2 regions of the Companilactobacillus sp. y65-5 genome follow, and region 2 is predicted to be linked to the other one. Evidence: predicted binding sites of a transcription regulator. Region 2 holds the regulator's gene; the other holds the start of a gene.
The links. Region 2 encodes Rex, which represses fermentation and respiration genes when NADH is low (regulators of the CRP and FNR family bind a similar motif). Its sites were predicted from a motif close to TTGTGAANTANTTCACAA; they were not measured.
Positions count from the first base shown of each region.

Region 1: the regulator Rex is predicted to act here: its motif matches at 4,161-4,178, upstream of AC27FM_RS06570 (GntP family permease).

Region 1 is NZ_BAAJOA010000003.1:15,733-23,177, forward strand. It holds gene AC27FM_RS06560 (YhgE/Pip family protein) at 1-1,645, shown strand, start outside; gene AC27FM_RS06565 (glycerate kinase family protein) at 1,692-2,837, opposite strand; gene AC27FM_RS06570 (GntP family permease) at 2,856-4,136, opposite strand; gene AC27FM_RS06575 (CdaR family transcriptional regulator) at 4,414-5,469, shown strand; gene AC27FM_RS06580 (aldo/keto reductase) at 5,487-6,329, shown strand; gene brnQ (branched-chain amino acid transport system II carrier protein) at 6,326-7,445, opposite strand, start outside.
Region 2 is NZ_BAAJOA010000009.1:89,322-96,766, forward strand. It holds gene AC27FM_RS12300 (ABC-F family ATP-binding cassette domain-containing protein) at 1-1,551, opposite strand, end outside; gene AC27FM_RS12305 (redox-sensing transcriptional repressor Rex) at 1,693-2,352, shown strand; gene manA (mannose-6-phosphate isomerase, class I) at 2,381-3,349, shown strand; gene AC27FM_RS12315 (cation:dicarboxylate symporter family transporter) at 3,565-4,845, shown strand; gene AC27FM_RS12320 (CPBP family intramembrane glutamic endopeptidase) at 4,889-5,515, opposite strand; gene groES (co-chaperone GroES) at 5,649-5,936, shown strand; gene groL (chaperonin GroEL) at 5,988-7,445, shown strand, end outside.

The sequences.
Region 1 (7,445 bases), on a different contig from region 2:
TCAGAGTTCAGCGGCACTGACTACGGGCATGGACCAAGTCTCTGCTGCTAGTGCTCAACTATCAACTCAATTACAAAAAGTAAATGACGGTGCACTAGAAAGCCAGGATGATTTAAGCAAATTGAGTTCGTCAGTCTCAGACTTACAAAGCGCCCTAGCCGACAAGGGCCAATCCGATACACTTGGTAAGGATCTCGATACACTTCAAAAAAGTATCGAGAATAATCAAAGTGGTTTAAAAAATAAATTGTCCGATGTGGCGGATAAGCAAGGGCTGACCGCCGCACAAAAATCTGCCATCCTCGCTGCCGTGGATGATAATGATTCCAATAGTGACATCACCCAAGCTGCGTCAGACTTGAGTAGTGATCTGAATAATTTGGCGACCTCACAAAGTGCCGCTGTTGATGGTCTAGGAACTATCCAATCGTCATTAACCGCCATGTCCCAATCCGGTCTAACTACCGCCATCGGACAACTCACCGACGGCTCTAAACAATTGACGACTAGTCTAGTCACAGTGGATTCAGGCATGAATCAGCTCAACAGTGGTATTACTCAATTGAACGATAGCACATCAACGCTAGCCTCTGGAGCTGATCAAGTGGCTTCTGGGAGCAATCAACTCGCTAACAACAGCAATAGTCTCATGTCGGGTTCCGAGTCCTTGAGCAGTGGTATCAATTCCTTGGACTCGCAAATGCCAACATTGCAAAGTGGCATCTCACAACTCAGTAGTGGTGCTGATCAATTAAGCTCTGGTTTCAATAAGCTGACTAGCAACAATGACAGCTTGACCTCTGGTGCAAACCAACTAGGCAGTGGCGCCGATCAGATTTCAACCGGTGCCAACAAATTAGCGTCTGGATCAGCTCAATTAGGCTCAGGCTTGACTACTGCGACTTCAGGTAACAAGACCTTAGCTACACAATTAGCTAAGGGAGCTAAGAAGGCCCGAGTTAATCCAAGTCAACTGACGTATAATCAAATCGCTAAACCAGCAACTACCAAACATACCGATCATGATGACGCTCCTAATAACGGAACTGGTATGGCACCTTACATGCTGTCAGTCTCCTTGTTCGTTGGAGCTTTAGCATTCAATATGATGTTCGATACTTATTCGCCTAGAAAATACCCACGCAGTGGTGTTAGCTGGTGGATCAGTAAAGCTTCTGTTCAATTAGTCTTTGCGGTGTTTGAAGCCGTGATCGTATTTGGATTATTGACTATGATCGATGGTCTCGCACCGATCCATCCCTTCGCCACTCTAGGAATGATCTTCTGCACTGCTCTAGTATTTATGTCGATAATCGGTTGGTTGAACTTAGTCCTAGGTAAAGTTGGAGCGTTCTTGAGTATGATCCTATTGGTATTACAATTAGGTGGATCAGCTGGAACTTATCCGATCCAACTCTCCAATGGCTTCTTCAATGCCATCCACCCCTGGCTACCAATGTCATACAGCGTTGCAGGATTAAGAGAGACACTCATGATCGGCAACTCCGCTGTCTCTGAAATGATAACTCTCTTAGGTATCACTGCCGCCTTCACTGGCATGAGTATCTTGTTCTTCATTCGTCGTAGATCAAGAATCAAACGAATCGACTTCAACAGTCGTACTGCCGAGAGATCACTTACGTAAAAAGATGTATTCAAAAAAACTGAGATAAAATTTATCTCAGCTTTTTCTATGCTTTCATACGACTTTTTATCAAGCGTCCAATATTTTCAGATACTTGTTCGATATTTTTTTGTGAATCAGTAATCGCCTTATCCAAGCTCTCTACACCGGGTACACAAGTAAAAATCGCATCAATACCGAGCGGGTATAGTTCTGAAATCCTATCACCGACACTCCCAGCGACCCCAATGACTGTTGCATCTGGATTAACGCTCTTAGTAGCTTGGCTGACACCGATAGGGGTCTTTCCAAACTTAGTCTGGAAGTCTATCTGACCCTCACCTGTTAGGACTACATCAGCATCTCTTACTTGTTCTTGCAAGCCAGTGTAATCGACCACGATGTCGACACCTGATTGAAGTTTGGCATTTGTGAAGGCTAATAATCCCGCACCCAAACCGCCAGCAGCTCCAGCACCAGGTGTTTGTTCTAAGTCCTTGCCTAAGTCACGCTTGATCACGTCAGCGTAATGTGACAGTGCCTGATCTAAGAATTCGACCATTTCAGCACTCGCACCTTTTTGTGGTCCGAAGACATACGAAGCTCCATCTTTACCAGTTAAGGGATTAGTTACATCAGATGCGACAACTATTTTGACATCATTCAATTCTGGCATCATCTCACTGACATCGATCTTAGCTAGTTTTTCCAGTACAGCTCCACCATACTTGAGTTCTTCACCTTGTTCATCCAGTAAATGTGCCCCTAGAGCCTGTGCCATCCCTGCGCCACCATCATTGGTCGCTGAACCTCCGATACCGATGATGATAGTTCTGGCACCACGTTCGATTGCTGCCTTCATCAATTGACCGGTCCCATAAGTCGTCGTGATATAGGGATTCTTCGTGAAGTCGTTGATAAATTGAATCCCTGATGCTTCAGCCATTTCAATCACGGCAACTTCACCGTCGTCAATCACTCCATAATGTGCTTCTGTTGGAGCACCCAAGGGATTGATGACTTGCTCTGTCAGGATTTTACCATTCTTAGCATCTACTAGTGATTGAACCGTCCCTTCACCGCCATCTGCCATCGGTACTCTGACATATTCAGCATCTGGATAGACTCTTTCAAGTCCTGTTTGCATTGCTTGTGCCACTTGTTTGGCAGTTAAAGAATTTTTAAATGAATCTGGGGCTAGTACAAATTTCATCTTTCATCTCTCCTTTTTTTAGAACAATCCACCGTACATTAATGTGGCAACGATCGTCATTGATAATCCGACTAACATCTCCCAGAAAACGACACTCATTCTCTCTTTGAAGTTCATATGAACTGCTTCGGCAGTTACGTGGAAGTAATTACCATGTGGTAGTTGATCGATAACTGTGGCTCCAGTGTGGACCATTGCGGCTGCACCAGTACCTGTGATACCGAGCGCCATGATCGACTTACTGAAGGAATTAGAAGCTAAGATCACACCTGTCGATGTCGAACCAGTAGCGGCTGCCATCAAGATACCAGCGATTGGTGCTAAGAATGAACCTGAGACACCTGACATCTTAACTAACGAAACAATCTGTTGTGGTAGATCTGAAGCTGAAATCAATCCAGCGATAGCACCGGCACCGATCAAGATCATAACAACATCTGTCATTCGAGCTAGTCCGTTCTTCATGTAGGTTAGAAACTTACGTTGTTGTCCCATAGCTAGTGTTCCTACTAAACCAGCGATCGGTAGAATATACATTGCATCGATATTGATACTCGATAGGGCTTTGATACCTAACACGTCCCCGACTGGAGTTATCAACAATAAGACTACGGCAACTAGTGGTGTAGTTATTGCGGCACCAAAACTTGGCAAGTCTTTAACTTCTTTTTTAGTGAATTTTTGATCTTCAGGTACAAAAGTTCCTTTATTCTTGATCAACATTGCCAAAATCACGGCAACTAGTAAACCAACGACTGCAGGGATGAAGTCTGCAATCATGACTTGAGATAATTCAACATTGAAACCCTTAGCGGCAGCGATCGTATTAGGATTAGGCGAAATAATATTTCCCGCCTTTCCACCACCAGATAAAGCAACTAGTAATGATAGCTTGCTATAATGCATTTTTTGACCGACCTCTAACGCGATCGGTGCAACGATCAAGACGGCGACTGGGATAAAAATACCTACGCCAGTCAATACCATCGTTGATAGAGCTAGTGCCAAGATTGTCAATCTATCACTGAAGTGACTGACGATGTTAGTAGCAATGACATTAGCGGCACCAGATTCCATCATTACGCCCGCTAAAACACCAGCAGCAATAACTCTGACAATCGTCCCCATAACTCCGGAACTTCCATCAACAATGATAGTAGTAGTCTTGGCTAATCCCATTCCTCCCAATAAACATCCGACAATACTTCCCATCATCAACGAATAGACAGGATTGACTTTGAATAAAATTAAAATAATTGCTAAAGCTAAACCAATTAAGGCTGCCCACCATGCGATCATCTGATCTCCTCCTCAAACACATTCTTGTTAAAATATTAACAATTCAATTTACGAAGAATATAATATCTTTTCGATAATTTTTGTTCAATGTGCATTTGCACAAAGTTTTTTGTCGTTTAAATATGAAAACGGATTCCGTTATTGGTATAATAGGATTATTATTTTTATTTATCATGAAAAATAATCAAAAGCACAAGTAAACGTATTTATGAAATATTTAACAAAACGGTTGTCATAAACCTAGATTGTGCTTTTTTCACAAAATGGAGGCATCAAAATGAAACTTGACCCGATCCTCGCTCAATCGATCGTTGATAAAATGATGGACAGTATCCCCTACAATATCAATATGATGAATGAGCACGGCTACATCATTGCCAGCGGTGATAAATCCCGTATCCAGACGTTGCATGTTGGTGCCGTCGATGCCATCGCTAACGGCGAAACTTTACCGATGATTCAGTCATACGGGACACATGGACAACCGGGCGTCAATATTCCCGTCCAATTCCAAAATCAAATCATCGGTGTTGTCGGGATAACTGGTGACCCTGAAAAAGTTACACCGCTCGCCTCACTCTTAAAAATCTCGACCGAATTATTGATCACGCAGAGTTATAACAATCAAGTGGAAGCACAACACAAGAATCGCCTTAATAGATTTCTCTATCAGTGGATCGAAGTCACAGATGATCTAGATGATCAGAGTGAATTAGAAATCGAAGCCAAACTATTACAAATCGACATCAACTTGAAGCGCTACGCCATCGTCGTCGAAACAAACGACATGACAAAACTCAACGTCAATAGCGGTGACTACACCTTAGCCTTATCACCGCACAGCACCGTAATCATCACCGCATCTGATTCCGCGATGGAACACTATCTCAATAAATCCCACAGCAAACGTATCACTATCGGTGTGGGCACTAAGACCACACTCTTAGGTATATCTATCAAAGAAGCACAGAGTACGATTCATATTTCCAAAATATTTAATTTATCCGATACACATTTTTATTCACAAATAAGTTTTATCGATCGCATCCTAGCGACTGACCTATCCTCAAAACATTTGATCAATAAATTCAACAATCTCTATCAAACTGACAGCGGTCGTGAATTGATCGATACGCTGGCGTGTTACTTCAAATCCAATTGTAGTGTCACGCAAACTTCAGTCCAATTACATATTCATCGCAATACTACAAATTATCGACTAAATAAAATCTCAGAATTGTTCGTTTTAGATTTACACAACCTAGATGAAACCTTTAAACTGTATGTGAACTACTTATTCTTCCAAGAACTGATCTACAAAAGAAATCATTAAAAATTAGGAGAAAAAATATGCGACGAATAAAATTTAATGAACAACCTACATCAATTATTGGTATGGGCACCTGGCGTATCGGTGAAAAAGCTGACAAGTTTGACGAAGAAGTAAAGACGATTCGCTACGGATTAGAACACGGCATCACCTTGATCGACACGGCCGAGATGTATGGCGAAGGTGAGTCCGAAACTTTGGTTGGTAAGGCCATTCAAGGTTATGACCGCGATAAGTTCCAATTGATTTCTAAGTTCTATCCTCATCACGCAACTCCCGAATTGATCAAAAAAAGTTTGCACGACAGTCTGAAGAGGCTCCAGACTGACTACCTGGATTCTTACTTACTACATTGGCGTGGCGATACTCCACTGGCTGAAACCATCTCTGGTCTTGAAGACGTCAAAAAAGCCGGTTACATCAAAAGTTGGGGTGTTTCCAACTTCGATATAAACGACTTAAAAGAACTCGATTCATTACCAGACGGTCAAAATTGCCAAATCAACCAAAACTTATACAACATCGAAAGTCGTGGCGTTGAATTCAGCATTCTCGGCTGGCAAAAAGAACATGATATTTCATTCATGGGTTATTCGCCATTTGGTTCTGACCAAAATGCCTACTTACAACCTAAAGAGATAGTCCAAGAAATAGCCGACCAAAAACACATCACGGTCTTTCAATTACTGTTATCTTGGGCAATCAGAAACAACGATGTCCTAAGTATCCCTAAGACTAGTTCGGTTGAACATCTCAAGAGCAACTTACAGGCGGTAGACGTGACATTCACTAGCGATGAGTTAGCACTCTTAGATAACTATTATCCAGCACCAGCTACTGAAGAACCACTCGACACGATCTAATCCGCAATAATTTTATTTGCAAGATAGCCGATTATCAATCCCAATAAGGCCGGAACGATCCATCCCAAGCCTAAACTGGAAAATGGTAAGAGGCTATTTATTTTGAGTATCGAATGGATTTGGAGATTTTTCGGCATGTTTTCGATCCCCGCAAAAATCGCCGGCACCAGTGTGAATAGCAGCGTTATGCCGTAGAGCAGTTTTGAATGTCCCAAAATCGGCGATAAGACTGACAACAATATCAATACGATCGCGATAGGATAGATGAACATCAAAACTGGAGTTGAATACTTGATGATATTCGTCAAACCGACATTTGACATCAGACATGACAAGACGGTAGCAACGATGATCATCACTTGATAGTTGGCACGTGGAAACATCTCGACCATCGAGTCACCGAAGGCAGAGATGGCACCAATAGCTGTTTTTAAACAAGCAATGATCACGATAACTGCCAGCAACAAACTACCGACAGAGCCGAAGTAATAACTGAAGACTTGTGCCAACGTCACACCACCATTGTCGGCTAAGTCCAGCTTACCTAGACTCATGGCTCCGATCAATGCTAGTAAGGCATATAAGATTCCCATTAAAATAATACTGATTGTACCTGACTTGATAGTTTCTCTAGCAATCTGGGCTGGCTTCGTAATACCTAGGTCTTTGATCGAATCAATAACTACGACACCAAAAGCTAACGAAGCTAAGGCGTCCATCGTATTGTATCCTTCTGTAAAACCTGACAAGATCGGGCTAGTGCGATAAGCCTTTTGTGGAAGTGCTGACAGATCACCCATTGGTTTGACAAAGGCTGTCACGATCAAGATCCCTAACAAGATCAAAAAGATCGGCGTCAGCCATTTGCCGACATATGTCATCAACTTACTTGGCTTACGAGCAAACCACCACGAAACTGCAAAGAAGACGATTGAAAAAATTGCTAGAACTACTTTTTGATTTTCAACTGGTGTGAATGGAGCCAATCCCATTTGAAATGACGAAGTTGCTAGTCTTGGTGTCGCGAAGAAAGGTCCAATCGTCAAATACAATAGCATCGTAAAGATATATGCAAAGGGACGATTGACCTTCTCTGATAATTCAAAAACACTATTA
Region 2 (7,445 bases):
ACTGGAGCCGATATCGATTACTCTATCGGCAAGTGTATTCAATAGGTAACGGTCATGTGATACGAATAAGACTGTTCCGGCAAAAGTACTCAGAGCGTCTTCCAAGACTTCCTTACTGTCGATATCCAAGTGGTTAGTCGGTTCGTCCATTACTAGAAAGTTGTCGTGTTCCATTGATAATTTGGTCAAAGTCAATCGGGCCTTTTCTCCCCCAGATAATCCGGCAACGGGTTTCAAAACGTCATCACCACTGAATAAGAAAGAACCTAAAGTATTGCGGATTACTTGCTCATCCAATAGGGGATAGTGATCCCAGATTTCATGCAAGACATCTTTTTGTGGATCGAGATTATTTAAGTTCTGATCGTAATATCCGATTTGAACATTGGCGCCAAACTGATAAGTTCCCTTTAATATCGGTATCTGACCGAGAATGGTTTTGAGCAAGGTAGACTTACCGATACCGTTAGGTCCGATGATACCAACCCGTTCACCTTTTTTGACATCCAAATTTATTGGTTCAGACATAACTTGATCTTTTTCATATCCGATGGCGGCGTCCTTGATCAATAGGACATCATTACCACTTTCCTTGTCGATCTGAAATGAGAAGTGAACCGAACCTTGATCAGAACCGGGGCGATCCATAATTTCCATTTTTTCCAACTTCTTACGGCGACTTTGGGCCATCTTGGTGGTTGAAGCACGGACAATATTTTTCTGGATATATTCCTCAGTCTTTTTGATCTCAGCTTGTTGTTCTTCATAATGTTTCCATTCTACTTCTTGGTTCTTTTTCTTTTCTTTCAAATAAAAAGTATAGTTACCAGAGTAGTGGATTGAGGAATGATGATTGATCTCAACAATCTCTGTCACGACTTTGTCCAAGAAATACTGATCATGGGAGATGATGACTAAGGCTCCACGATAGTTCTTCAGATATCCTTCTAACCACTCCACAGTATCAATATCCAAGTGGTTAGTTGGTTCATCAAGTAGCAATATATCATGATGTTCTAGCAACATCTTTGCCATTGCTAGTCGTGAACGTTCTCCACCAGATAGCGTAGATATTTTTTCTTGCCAGACTTCTTCCTCAAAGCCAAAACCTTTGAGAACACTTCTGATTTCGGATTGGTATCCGTATCCATTCTCTTGTCTAAAAGTATTTTGGAGTTGATCATATTGTTTTAAGATCTGGTCATAATCACTGACCGAGTTATCGGCTAATCTAGTTTCTAGCTCGTGCATTTGTTTTTCTTGCTTTTTGAGATATTCAAATACTTGTTCCATCTCATCAAAAATTTTATTGTCACTATTCAATCCTGAATCTTGAGCTAGGTAACCAATATTTGTGTCTTTTTTTAGGGCAATGTTGCCACTGTTATAATTTTCTTGATCGGAAATAATCTTCAATAGTGTTGATTTACCAACACCATTACGACCAACGAGTCCGATTCTACTGTTATCTTGAACTTCAAAACTTACGTTAGAAAAAAGTTTTTTCGTTCCGAAATTTTTGGTTATGCTTTGGGCTTGTAATAAAATCAAGTTAATAAACTCCTTTGTATATTCACAATTTTATCATTAATTAGAATTTTCTGCCTTTTCTAGCCGTAAGCTGTTGCGTTTTTTGTTAATATTAATTACTATTATAGTTAGTGAAACTACGCACATAACGGTGGGATAAATATGACAAAAACAACAGTACCAAACGCAACTATTAAGCGTTTACCAATTTATTATCGATACTTCCAATTCCTAAAGGATGAAGGTACCAAAAAAATCTCTTCAGGTGAACTATCTGAAGGTGTAAAAATTGACAGTGCAACTATTAGACGTGACTTTTCATATCTAGGTGCACTCGGTAAGAGAGGCTACGGCTACGATGTTAATGAACTAGTAGCTTTCTTCAAAAAACTCTTGAATCAAGATAAGAGAACCAACGTTGCCTTAGTCGGCGTTGGTAATTTGGGTAATGCCTTATTAAATTATAACTTTTCTCGTACTAATAATGTGAGAATTGCCGCAGCTTTTGATATTGATGAATCAATCGTCGGCACTGTTAAGAGCGGTGTGCCTGTTTATCATGTCAATGAATTGAAGGAACAGCTCAACTTGCAACAAATCGACGTCTGCATTCTAACTGTATCATCTAATGCAGCACAAACAACAGCTGATTTATTGACAGAGGCAGGAGTTAAGGGAATTCTTAACTTCACACCTGTGATCATTAATGTTCCTAACTCGATTCGTGTTCACTATGTTGATTTAGCGAACGAATTGCAAACGCTGATTTTCTTCTTAGATCGTGATAAGTCACTAGAGGAAGAACAGAGCGAGGATCAATAGAGGCAATACAAAATTGGAGGGTATTTGCATGAGTGAACCATTATTTTTAAAACCGGTTTTTCATAATAAGATTTGGGGCGGACGTCGTTTAGAAACTCAATTCGGCTATGACATCCCTGATGGTGATATTGGTGAGTGTTGGGCCATCTCCGGCCATCCTCATGGTCGCTCTGAAGTGAAGAACGGTGAATTTGCAGGTCAATCTGTGGAGGATTTGTGGAACAGTCATTCAGAATTATTTGGCAATCCCAAGGGAAGAGTTTTTCCTTTGCTCACAAAAATCCTAGATGCCAACGCTAGTCTTTCTGTTCAAGTGCACCCAGACAATGAATATGCTTGGAAACATGAACACGAATTAGGTAAGACTGAGTGCTGGTATATCATCGACGCTGAACCTAATTCATATTTAGTCTATGGACATCATGCAAAAACCAGAGAAGAACTAGACCAAATGATCGAGTCAGGCGACTGGGATCACTTATTGAGAAAAGTTCCTGTTAAGCCGGGTGAATTCTACTATGTACCGAGCGGGACTGTCCATGCCTTAAATAAAGGCATCATGGTACTTGAGACACAACAAAGCTCCGATACGACTTATCGTTTGTACGACTATGATCGTGTAGAAAAGAGCACAGGCAAGAAACGTGAATTACATATCAAACAGTCAGAGGATACTATCACAGTACCTAATGAAGATCCAAAACTAGATATTCAAAGCAAAACAGATGGTGAAAATAAATTTACTACTTTCGTTAAGCCACCAATATCACCCTACTTCTCAGTTTACCGTTGGGAAATAAAAGAACCAGTGACATTGCAACATGACATTGGTAAGTATACGTTGGTTTCAGTTCTCAATGGAGCAGGTCAAATCTCTGTTGATGGCACTGACTACGACTTGAAGAAGGGCGATCATTTGATCGTACCTGCGACAGTTGATTCATGGAATATCAGCGGAGATCTAGATATTATCGCTTCAGAATCTGGTGAAGATTAATAAAATACAGAGCACCTCGCTATTTACCTTATTCGTAAATAGCGAGGTGCTTTTATTGTCTAAAATAAATATAATTTTATTTAGTTGGTGGTTTTTCTGATGTGATTATATTTATATTTAAATTAATTTATCGAAAATTATTAATATTATTTTAATATGATTAAATTTACAAAAGTCTGCTATAATAAAAACCGACGTTTTAAGGGGGCATTAAATTGCAAAAGCAAAAGTTTTTTCGGCTTAGTCTAGGCTGGCAAATCATTATCGGTCTAATTCTAGGTATAGTTCTAGGACAGATTTTCTATCACAACAAGGGCGCTATAACAGTCATGCAAAACATCGGAACGATGTTCATCTCGCTGATCCAAATGATCGTCTTGCCTATTGTTATTTCATGTTTGACGGTTGGTATCGCCAATATGGGTGATATCAGAAAATTAGGCCGTATCGGTTTGAAGACTTTGGTGTACTTTGAAGTTATGACTACTTTGGCTATTATTATTGGTATTGTCGTTGCTAATATCACGCATCCGGGATCTTATATCAACATCCATGAATTGAAGGGTTCAAGCATTTCACAGTATACTGCCTCTGCCACCGCCGCAAAGCACTCAGGTATCTGGTCAGTCTTGATGAGTATCATCCCAACTAATATTTTTGCGGCAATGGGTAAAGGTGACATGTTACCAGTCATCTTCTTCTCAGTTTTATTCGGTTTAGGAACGGCATCACTCGGTAAGGAAGGTAAAATAATCACTGACTTACTGAATGCTGTCGCTAATGTAATGTTTAAAGTAACGAATTGGGTCATGCGTACGGCTCCGATCGGTGTCTGTGCGTTAATCGGTGTAACAGTCGCTGAGATGGGATTCGATTCTCTGAAGCCGTTAGCATTGTTTATCATTATTGCTTATGCAACTATGGCATTCTTCGTTTTCGTCATCATGTATTTTGTCGGTAGACTATTCCATGTAGATTTCTTTGAATTATTTAGAATCATCGAGAACGAATTTGTGCTAGCATTCACCACTGCCAGTTCTGAGGCCGCTCTACCTAAGATGATGGATAAGATGCAAAAATATGGAGCAAGTAAGGGTATCGTTTCATTTGTTATCCCTACTGGCTATACGTTCAACCTTGATGGTTCAGCTATTTATCAGTCGTTGGCAGCCTTGTTCTTGGCACAGGCATATCATATCAACTTATCGATCGGTCAACAGATCACGTTGATAGTTGTCTTGATGCTAACTTCAAAAGGTATGGCAGGTGTTCCAGGAGCTTCATTTGTCGTTCTCTTGGCCACTGTATCGACGATCGGTGTTCCTATGCAAGGATTAACATTTATCGCTGGTATCGACCGTCTAGTCGATATGGGACGTACCGCAGTTAACGTTGTTGGTAATTCACTCGCTACGATTATTATCGCTAAGAGTGAAAATGAATTCGATGACGATAAGCGGCAAAAATACGTTTCTGAATATAAGCGCGGAATGTAAAAAAAATAGTGAAAATCTCTTTAATGAGGTTTTCACTATTTTTTTATCTCATGCTGATCATAACTACTAAGGTATTCATCACAAGATGACTCCCGGCACTAACGTAAATATTTTTTGACTTGTAATAAATAAACGAGAACCATAATCCCATGGCGACGTAGACTAAGAATCTAGTATCTTGATGCATGAAGGCGAAGAAGAGCGCAGAGATCAATGCTGCCCAATAAATATTAGTCGGCTTGATCAGGTTGGAGAAAAAGACACGTCTAAAAATTATTTCCTCCATGATCGGTGCACAGATGAGGACGTAGGCTAAGTAATATGGATAGGCGTGAATCAGCGTCAGCATTTGTAGCGTATTAGCTGAATCTGTCGATGCATGGAAGAGCTGCTGATCAACGAAGCCAATGCCTAATTGGATGATCAAGGCTCCGACCGTACCGACGATGATCCACTGTAACTTGTGATTCAAGTCGGTAGGTTCTTCTAGTTCGTTTGGAGAACTTTTTTGAGTTAAAAAAATCATAGTTCCCGTAGCCAAAATTGCTGCCAAAGTCAAAATAATAAAATAGGCTGAACCGGTTAGCTTGATTAGTGACAAGAACGATCCAATAAAGAGCAGGACTACGTATGTGGCGAGTGTTAAAAATTGATTTGTTGAATATTTCATAATTTCTCCCGTTTTTTCTAAAGGTAAATACTTGCATGTTCACAATAAAATGTTAATATAAAACATGTGATTAGCACAACAGAACATGGAGTGCTAAATTTAAAATAAATATTAATCATCGGAGGCATTCAAATTGTTAAAACCACTTGGAGACAGAGTTATTGTAACAGTCGATAAAGAAGAAGAGAAGACAGTAGGTGGCATTGTTCTTGCAAACAACGCTAAAGAAAAGCCACAAACAGCTGAGGTTGTTGCTGTGGGTGAAGGCTCAATAACAGAAGATGGAAAGACATTACCAATGCACATCAAGGTTGGCGACAAAGTACTTTTTGATAAGTATGCTGGCTCAAATGTTAAGTTTGATGACACTGATTATTTAATCTTACACGAAAAAGACGTTATGGCAATTGTTGAAAAATAATAGAAACTAAATGAGAAGTTAAAAAAACAAAATTTATTGGAGTGTAAAAGTATGGCAAAAGAAATTAAGTTTTCAGAAGATGCACGTTCAAGAATGCTAGATGGTGTTAATAAACTAGCTGACACAGTTAAGACAACTATCGGACCTAAAGGTAGAAACGTTGTTCTTGAAAAGAGTTATGGTTCACCGGAGATCACAAATGATGGTGTTACTATTGCTAAGAGTATTGAGCTAGAAGATCATTTCGAAAATATGGGAGCAAAACTTGTTTCTGAAGTTGCTTCAAAGACAAATGATATCGCTGGTGATGGTACTACTACTGCTACTGTCTTGGCTCAAGCAATCATCAAAGAAGGTATGAAGAACGTTACTGCTGGTGCTAACCCAGTTGGTATCAGAACAGGTATCGAAAAGGCTACTGCAGCTGCTGTAGATGAATTACATAAGATTTCACACAAGGTTGCTGGTAAGTCAGATATCGCTCAAGTAGCCTCAGTTTCATCAACTAGTGAAGAAACTGGTAAATTGATCGCTGACGCTATGGAAAAAGTTGGTAATGATGGTGTTATTACTATCGAAGAATCAAAGGGTATTGATACAACACTTGATGTTGTTGAAGGTATGCAATTCGATCGTGGATATATTTCACAATACATGGTTACTGATAACGACAAGATGGAAGCAGACTTAGACAATCCATACTTATTGTTGACAGATAAGAAGATTTCAAATATTCAAGATATCTTGCCACTATTACAACAAATCGTTCAACAAGGTAAGTCATTGTTGATCGTAGCTGATGATATTGATGGTGAAGCATTACCAACACTTGTTTTGAACAAGATTCGTGGAACATTCAATGTTGTTGCTGTTAAGGCACCTGGCTTCGGTGATCGTCGTAAGGAACAATTACAAGATATCGCCACATTAACTGGTGGTACAGTGATTACTTCAGATCTTGGACTTGAACTAAAAGACACAACAATGGATCAATTAGGTCAAGCTGGTAAAGTTACAGTTACAAAGGACAGCACTACGATCGTTGAAGGAGCAGGCGACAAGGATGCTATCAACGAACGTGTTGAAACAATCAAGAAGCAAGTTGCTGAAACAACTTCAGACTTTGATCGTGACAAGTTGCAAGAACGTCTTGCTAAACTTGCTGGTGGTGTTGCTGTTGTCAAAGTCGGTGCTGCTACTGAAACAGAATTGAAAGAACGTAAGTACAGAATCGAAGATGCTCTCAATGCTACACGTGCTGCCGTTGAAGAAGGTTACGTTGCCGGTGGTGGTACAGCACTTATGAATGTTATCGAATCAGTTAAGGCTGTTAAGGGTGAAGGCGATGTACAAACTGGTATCAACATCGTAGTTAGAGCTCTTGAAGAACCAGTTCGTCAAATCGCTGAAAACGCTGGTCTTGAAGGTTCAGTAATCGTTGAACACTTGAAGCAACAAGACAATGAAGTTGGTTACAACGCTGCTACTAACAAGTGGGAAAACATGGTT